One region of the Dialister sp. genome, then DNA from elsewhere that is predicted to be linked to it. Evidence: riboswitches for the same ligand, from Rfam matches in the RefSeq annotation. Region 1 holds a riboswitch; the other holds the start of a gene.

Region 1 (4,376 bases):
TGGCTACGGCCTGGAGAAAGGAAGGCCTTTCCGTTCCCCAGGATGTGAACCATCTGGTGACGGTGAACCTTTTCGTCACCATTACGAATGCCAACTTTGATAATGATTTCATTACGAAGCGCATCAACAAGACCCTGGACGTGAAGAATCACATGATTTCCGAACTGAAAGACAGCACCCACCTGTCCCGTGCCGCTTACTGGGATGTGGATGAGAAGTATTTCAAAGATGCCTACCCCTTCATCGGCGTACTGGCAACAAAGGATGAAAATATCCGTTCCCTCCGGGAACTCATTACCTACGGACTGAAGGGCCTTGCCGCCTACAGCCATCATGCCAATGTGCTCCATAAGGACAGTGAAGAAATCGATGCGTTCCTCCAGGAAACCCTGGCAAAGACCCTGGATGACAGTCTTTCTGTGGACGATCTCGTGGCCCTCACCCTGAAAACCGGGGAATATGGGGTAAAGGGTATGGCCATGCTGGATGAGGCCAATACCTCTGCCTATGGCAACCCGGAAATCACGGAAGTGGACATCGGCGTCCGGAAGAACCCGGGCATCCTCATTTCCGGCCATGACCTGAAGGACCTGGAAATGCTTCTGGAACAGACGAAGGACACCGGCGTGGACGTCTATACCCACGGCGAAATGCTGCCGGCCCATTACTATCCCTTCTTCAAGAAATATAAAAACTTTGCCGGAAACTACGGCAATGCCTGGTGGAAGCAGAGAGAAGAATTCGACTCCTTCAATGGCCCCATCCTCATGACCACGAACTGCGTGGTACCGCCGAAGGACAGCTACAAGGACCGCCTCTGGACCACCGGTGCCGTTTCCTTCCCCGGATGCGGCCACATCGACGACAAGGACGGAGTGAAAGACTTCAGCCCCATTATCGAACAGGCAAAGAAATGCCGGGCTCCCAGGGAAATCGAAACCGGCAAGATTGTGGGCGGCTTTGCCCATAACCAGGTCTTCGCCCTGGCGGACAAAGTGGTGGACGCTGTAAAGAGCGGCGCCATCAAGAAATTCATCGTCATGGCAGGCTGCGATGGCCGGGCCCGGAGCCGGGAATACTACCGGAACTTTGCCCTTGCCCTGCCGAAGGATACGGTGATCCTCACCGCAGGCTGCGCAAAATACAAGTACAATAAGCTGGATCTGGGCACCATCGGCGGCATTCCGCGTGTCCTGGACGCCGGCCAGTGCAACGATTCCTACAGCCTCGCCCTCATCGCCCTGAAGCTGAAAGAAGTCTTCGAACTGGACGATGTGAACGACCTGCCCATCGTGTACAATATCGCCTGGTATGAACAGAAGGCAGTCATCGTGCTCCTGGCTCTCCTGTACCTGGGGGTAAAGAATATCCACCTGGGACCGACTCTCCCTGCCTTCCTCTCGCCGGCAGTGGTAAACGTGCTTGTCAACAATTTCGGCATCGCCGGCATCACCACCGTGGAAGACGACATGAAGTTGTTCTTTGGTAAGTGATCGTGGCATGGTTTTGTATAGTGTCATAAGCATGATAATGGATATTGTGGAAGTGGCTGAAGGGTAACGCCTTCGGCGAAGTGGCTCAAGTGGCTGAGGGGGTGGAGCGGCGCACAATATTTAGAAGCGCTGCGGAATTTATATTTTGCAGCTTCCCTGCAAAATACATCATTTGTGCCGCTTTATGAATTGATGCGGCACACCAACCCCTCGGGCGGAGCCCGTTACCCCTCAGCCACTTGAGTCACCTCAGCCACCTGCACGTAACCATTTCATCCTATGTGTCATTTCCAGCTCAAACATACATTCCTATTGTCAACAGTTGCCAAATCAATGAATTAACGTTATAATAATACTCAAGTGAATTAAGACTCATCAAGAGCAGCTGAGGGATTTGGCCCTATGACGCTGCAGCAACCATTCCGACAGGAACCGGTGCTAATTCCATCAGCATTTGCTGGCAGATGAGAGAAGAAGCTCTCCCTGCGGAGAGCTTTTTATTTTACTATTCCAGATATCCAATAGTGAGGAGGATTTTATATGTCAAAAAAAGTTTTATTTACTTCCGAATCCGTTACCGAAGGACATCCTGATAAGATTGCGGACCAGATTTCCGATGCCATTCTCGATGCCATCCTGGAACAGGATCCCAATGGCCGTGTAGCCTGCGAAACCATCGTCACCACCGGCCAGGTCCATGTATTTGGTGAAATCACCACCACCACCTATGTGCCGATTCCGCAGGTCATCCGTAAGACCATCAATGATATCGGCTACACCGATGCCCGTTATGGTTTTGATGGGGAAAGCGTCGGCATCAATGTAGCCATCGATGAACAGTCTCCGGATATCGCCATGGGCGTGAACCAGTCCCTGGAAGCCAAGGAAAACAAGGCTGACAAGTACGATATCGGCGCTGGCGACCAGGGCATGATGTTCGGCTACGCTTCCAATGAAACGCCGGAATACCTGCCCATGCCGATTGCACTGGCTCACCGCCTGGCACGCCGGCTCGCTGAAGTCCGCAAAGATGGGGAAGTACCGTACCTCCGTCCTGATGGAAAGACACAGGTCACCGTGGAATACGATGATGGCAAGCCTACCCGCGTGGACACCGTCGTTATTTCCGCCCAGCACAACCCTGACGTCACCCATGACCAGATCGAACAGGACATGATCAATAAGGTCATCAAGAAAATCATTCCGGAAAAATTCCTGGATGAAAACACAAAGTACCTCATCAACCCCACCGGCCGTTTCGTTATCGGCGGACCCCAGGGCGATGCAGGACTTACAGGCCGTAAGATTATCGTCGACACCTACGGCGGCATGGCCCGTCATGGCGGCGGATGCTTCTCCGGCAAGGATCCCACGAAGGTTGACCGCTCCGCGGCCTATGCTGCCCGGTATGTAGCCAAGAACATCGTGGCTGCCGGCATTGCGGATAAATGCGAAATCGAACTGGCCTATGCCATCGGCGTAGCAGAACCGGTTTCCATTTTCGTTGATACCTTCGGCACCGGCAAGATCGATGATGAAAAGATCGTAGACCTCATCCGGAAGAACTTCGAACTCCGTCCGGCAGGCATCATCGATATGCTGAACCTCCGCCGTCCGATCTACAAGCAGACCGCTGCTTATGGTCATTTCGGAAGAACTGACATCGACCTGCCCTGGGAACATACGGATAAAGCGGAAATCCTGAAGAAGGAAGCAGGACTGTAAGAGAGCTGCGCTCAGGTGGCTGAGGTGGCTCAAGTGGCTCAGGGGAAACGCCCTTCGGGCGAGGGGATGGTGCGGCGCACAATTCATATGGCGCCGCAGAGTATATAATTTGCAGTTTCGCTGCATAATACATACTCGTGCCGCTTCATGAATTGATGCGGCACACTTTCCCCTTGGCCGAAGGCCATTCCCCTTGAGTCACTTTGCCGTCAGGCATTACTCCTCAGCCACTTTTCACCTGTTTCAGCAGCCTTCATCTTCCACCTGCTTGTCCCACTCATTTCCCAATATATGGTAAAATAATGGATAGCCCTTTTGGCTGTCCATTATTTTTTTGGAGGGAACCATATGACGGAAACCATTGCGGAGGTCCTGATCAACAGGCCCTCGAAACATCTGAACAGGACATTTTCCTACCGCATTCCGGAGTCCCTGAAGGAAGCGGGCCCCGGATGGCGCTGCGTCGTTTCCTTTGCCCGCCGGAAGGAGGAGGGCATTATCCTTTCGGTCCGGGAAGAAGATACCTCGAAACTGGACTACAAGATCCTTCCCATCGAATCCCTGGTGGACACTTTTCCCTGGTTCACGGAAGAAATGATGCGGACCGCCCTCTGGATTTCCAACTATTACATGTGCACCGTTATAGAAGCCCTCCGTCTCTTCTATATCGACAAAAAAGCCATGAAAACCATGATTTCCTATGACATTCTGTGGGACCGGATCGAAGAAGCGGGAAATCAGGACATTCCGGCCCTGGTGGATCGATCTGTGGAACAGGTGGACGAGAAAGACGGCCGCCTTCTTTTCGGGGACTCCCTTTCTCTCTACGTGAAGCAGGGATTCCTCCGGAAGAAAGAAATCCTCGATGCCGCCCACAAGGAACCTCTGGAGCGTTGGCTGGTGCCGGAGAGGACCCTCACCGAAGAGGAGCGGCGGAAAAGCAAAAGGCAGGCTGCGCTCTCCGATTTCCTTGAGGGAAGTCCGGCATCCCTCAAAAGGCTGAAGGAAAACAGCTTTGGCCCGGCCCTTGTGAAAAGTTTCTGCCTTAACGGCTATGGCCACGTGACCTACCGCAGAAAGAAGACCTTTTCTCTCATCGATGAAGAGGGGAAAAGGAAGGACCGGAAACTCACCGACGAACAGGAAAAGGCGGTGAAG
Region 2 (4,376 bases), 370 kb from region 1:
CATGGCTGAACGCCGCACCACTCCGTGCAGCCCGTGAAGAAAGAGACCGTCGAGACTTTGACCTCATTCTGCGTGCATACAACATGGATGGATATCCCAAGGGGGCCCGGGAAATCCATATGACCCTGCTGCATATGACCCCGCCGATCATTATGAACCGGAAGAAAGTTTTACGGCTGATGAACAAGTACAATCTCATATGCCCTCTCAGAAAGCTGAACCCACGAAGAAAGATTCTGCGGGATTTTCAGACAGGAAATGTGGTTGCAAACCTGTTGAAGAGACGGTTTGAGGAATTTGGCCCCAGAACGGTTCTACTGACGGACATTACCTACCTGCCATACAATGGAATTTTTGCCTACTTATCTACTATTTTGGATGCCTTTACCAAGCAGATTCTGGCCTACGTGGTCAGCGATTCCCTGGAGGTTGACTTTGTACTAGATACAGTCAAAGCTCTACTACGGGACCACCCTATAGCATTGAATACAATGACCATTATCCATTCAGATCAGGGCAGCCACTATACAAGCTATGATTTTGTCGATATTCTTCGAAAAAGTAACCTTCGCCGGTCTATGTCAAGAAGAGGAAACTGCTGGGACAATGCACCACAGGAAAGTTTCTTTGGCCACATGAAGGACTGCATCAGAGACAAGTTGGCCGTTGCTACCAGCTTCGAGGAGGTGAAAACCATCATTGATGATTATATTGACTATTACAATAACCGTCGCTACCAGTGGAATCTGGCAAAGCTTTCCCCAAATGAATTCTACAATTTCGTAACTACCGGAAAATACCCTTTGGACGTCCCCTACGTGCCCGCTCCTCCTGAAATTACCAGGGATCCTTGCGAGCTGGCCGTAGATGCCGTTATTGGGAGCTTATTTGGGCAAATACCGTAGCAAATGAGGCAAACCAGCACAGGCACTTGTGCTGGAGCCTATACGACGCCAATGCGTGGCAATGTCAGGGTGGACGTGAGCAGGTGCCCCTCTTTGGGGTTCAAACTACACTTTTAATTGTGTCCTTGACAAGGGGGCCAGTTCAGAGTGAGGAGTGGTGGTGGCGGCGCACAAATTATATAGCGCCGCTAATTAGATATAATAGATTCCAAATCTAGAATTTATTTCAACGGGACCATTTATATATATAATTACGTGCCGCCCTATTATTTTGAAGTGGCACACCTTCACTTCTCACTCCTCATTCCTCACTCCTAACTAAACACCGGATGTTACCGGAGATTTCAGCGGGAGGTTGAGGCAGAGCTCCTTACCGCTTATCGGCTTTTCTTGCAAGCCGGCTGCCGATGAGCTGGATGAGCTGGACGATGATGACCAGGACGATGATGGTGGCAATCATGACATCTGCCTGGAAGCGCTGGTAGCCGTAGCGGATGGCCAGGTCACCGAGGCCGCCGCCGCCGATGGTGCCGGCCATGGCGGATGCACCGATGAGGGAGACGATGACTACCGTAAGACTTTCAATGATGGAGGGGAGGGCTTCCGGAATGAGGACTTTCCAGATGATCTGGAGGGGGGAAGCGCCCATGGATTCAGCGGCTTCAATGAGGCCGAAGGGAATTTCACGAATCGAGGTTTCCACCATACGGGCGGTATAAGGAATAGCCGCAATGGTTAATGGGACGATGGCGGCGGTGGTACCGATGGATGTGCCGGCTACGAGCCGTGTGAACGGAATGATGGCCACCATGAGGATGATGAACGGAATAGAGCGGATGAGGTTGATAATGAAGGCCAGGGGCTTGTTCAGCACCGGGCAGGAGAGAATGCCGTTTTTTTCGGTTACCACCAGAAGGATCCCCAGGGGAATGCCGATGATGGCGGCGATGAAGGCGGAAACGGAAAGCATGTAGAGCGTTTCTGCCAGACTTTTCAGAAGAAGATTAGTTATTGCCGGAGACATATCCGATCACCTCGCTTGTAATGGGTAAAGATTTCAAATGGCCCAGGGCCTTGTTCATATCTGCTTCGCTGCCGTTGATCATGATGATGAGGCGGCCGAAGGACACGTTCTGGATGTAGTCGATGGAACCGTAAAGGATGCTGACGTCCAGATTGTATTTCTTGATGAGGTTTGCAATGATCGGTTCGTTGGCTACATCTCCCCGGAATTTGAGGCTCACCACGGTCTGGTCGCTGTCCGTTTTCTTCTCTTTGGAAATATTCATGTGGGAGAGCTGTTCCGGCACGTCCGAGGACATGACGGAGCCTACGAACTTTTTCAGTGTCTCGGTCTGGGGGTTCGTGAAGAGGTCTACCACGCTGCCCTGTTCGATGATGCGGCCCTTTTCGATGACCGCCACCTGTTCGGCGATTTCCTTGATCACTTCCATCTGGTGGGTAATCATGATGATGGTGATGCCCAGTTTTTTATTGATGTCCTTCAGCAGCTGGAGGATGGATTTTACAGTTTCCGGATCCAGGGCGCTGGTGGCTTCATCGGAAAGGAGGACCGAAGGGTTGGAAACGATGGCCCGGGCAATGCCGACTCTCTGTTTCTGTCCGCCGGAGAGCTGGGAGGGATACTTGTTTTTGTATTCCGTAAGGCCTACGACATCCAGGATTTCGTCGATCCGTTTCTTCTGCTCCGCCTTCGGCACATGGGACAGTTCCAGGGGGAATGCCACGTTGCCGGCCACGGTGCGGTTGGAGAGAAGGTTGAAATGCTGGAAAATCATGCCGATTTTCTTTCGCTCTTCCCGAAGCTGGGTCTTCGTGAGCTTTGTCATGTCCTTGCCGTCGATGAGTACTTCACCGGACGTAGGCGGTTCCAGCATGTTGATGCACCGGATCAGGGTGGACTTACCGGCGCCGGACTGTCCTACAATCCCAAAGATTTCTCCATCCTTAATGGTGAGATTGATGTCGTCCAGTGCTTTGAAACTGCCATATAATTTCGTTATATGTTTAAGTTCAATCATTCAGGGCTCCTTATCGTTTTGAATCATAAAAAACTTTCATCGAAAGATGAAAGTCATTATCCACATCATCTTTCGAGTTTACACTCGCTGGAATTGGCACCGTTTCCCTACCGGAATGGTTGCCGTGGCTTCACAGGGCCAGTCCCTCCGCCACTCATGATGAATCCATGTAAAATTGACCCTTACGAAAAGGGTTGCACTTATAATACTATTCATGAAAAGTGTTGTCAATATAACTTTTGGCTATAACGGGGGATAGCTGGAGACTAGAGCAGTTTGGCGAAATCGGAATCAGGCAGAACAGGGCCCATATGATGAATAGTTAGGAGTGAGGAGTTAGGAGTGAGGAGTGAGGAGTAAACTGGATCCCGAGGAGTGGACACGTCCGAAAGTGAGGCCCCCATATTTTGGACACGTCCTCACAGTTTTCCTCCCCACTCCAGGCGCCTTTAGGCGTGACGCAGGTCTGGATGGCGCGCCAACCATGGTCCGGCCTGTTAGACACAACCTCGGTGCCTATGGTATGCTCAATCTACATCATTTCAAGGAGGATGCACATGAGCAAACAACTATTTACCGACAAACAGATAGCCGATTTAATCCTGAACCCCAACGTTTTCAGCGTTACAAGGTCAACATTGATGCTGACTAAGAGTTTCAAAGAAAAATTCTATGCCGAGTACCAAAAGGGCGCATTGCCAAGGGACATTCTGAAGCACCATGGCTTTTCAGCCGACGTTATTGGGCAGAGAAGGATTTGGAGTATTACTCAGCACATCAAGGATGAGTACGCCAAATACGGCGAATTCCACGAGGGGCGCAAGCCGCCGGGCCCCTCCAAAGGCCCGGCGGCCGTCAGCGGGCAAGATCCTCTAAGCCGTCTCGAAAGCAGGGTGGAATACCTGCAGCAACAGGTGGAGTTTTTAAAAAAATTACATCTGTAGGGATTTCGAGAAAATAGGTGCAGTGCTCATGAATGACTCCTCCAGTATATTTGAAATCATCTACGAAACTACGCAGGCGTCGGGGAATCGGCTCAACATCAAAGATCTCTGCAATATAGCCAGTGTCTCCCGCAGCGGATACTATGCATGGCTGAACGCCGCACCACTCCGTGCAGCCCGTGAAGAAAGAGACCGTCGAGACTTTGACCTCATTCTGCGTGCATACAACATGGATGGATATCCCAAGGGGGCCCGGGAAATCCATATGACCCTGCTGCATATGACCCCGCCGATCATTATGAACCGGAAGAAAGTTTTACGGCTGATGAACAAGTACAATCTCATATGCCCTCTCAGAAAGCTGAACCCACGAAGAAAGATTCTGCGGGATTTGCAGACAGGAAATGTGGTTGCAAACCTGGTATGTGTCAAGGTTTTCTCGGTACTTTATTTGACAGTCGACGTTATCAGGTTTCCCAGCCTCT

Evidence for each region. Region 1 has a riboswitch for S-adenosylmethionine ahead of metK (methionine adenosyltransferase). Riboswitches for the same ligand answer to the same signal wherever they lie in the genome.
Region 2: linked by a shared signal. The riboswitch ahead of ACFWUL_RS06845 (methionine ABC transporter ATP-binding protein) and the one ahead of metK (methionine adenosyltransferase) in region 1 are both predicted to bind S-adenosylmethionine.

Annotation. Positions count from the first base shown of each region.
Region 1 is NZ_CP181256.1:1,337,131-1,341,506, reverse strand. It holds gene hcp (hydroxylamine reductase) at 1-1,493, shown strand, start outside; SAM riboswitch class I at 1,863-1,964, shown strand; gene metK (methionine adenosyltransferase) at 2,034-3,218, shown strand; gene priA (replication restart helicase PriA) at 3,567-4,376, shown strand, end outside.
Region 2 is NZ_CP181256.1:1,703,413-1,707,788, reverse strand. It holds gene ACFWUL_RS06855 (IS3 family transposase) at 1-905, shown strand, start outside; gene ACFWUL_RS06850 (methionine ABC transporter permease) at 1,276-1,929, opposite strand; gene ACFWUL_RS06845 (methionine ABC transporter ATP-binding protein) at 1,910-2,947, opposite strand; SAM riboswitch class I at 3,010-3,113, opposite strand; gene ACFWUL_RS06840 (HTH domain-containing protein) at 3,505-3,891, shown strand; gene ACFWUL_RS06835 (IS3 family transposase) at 3,920-4,376, shown strand, end outside.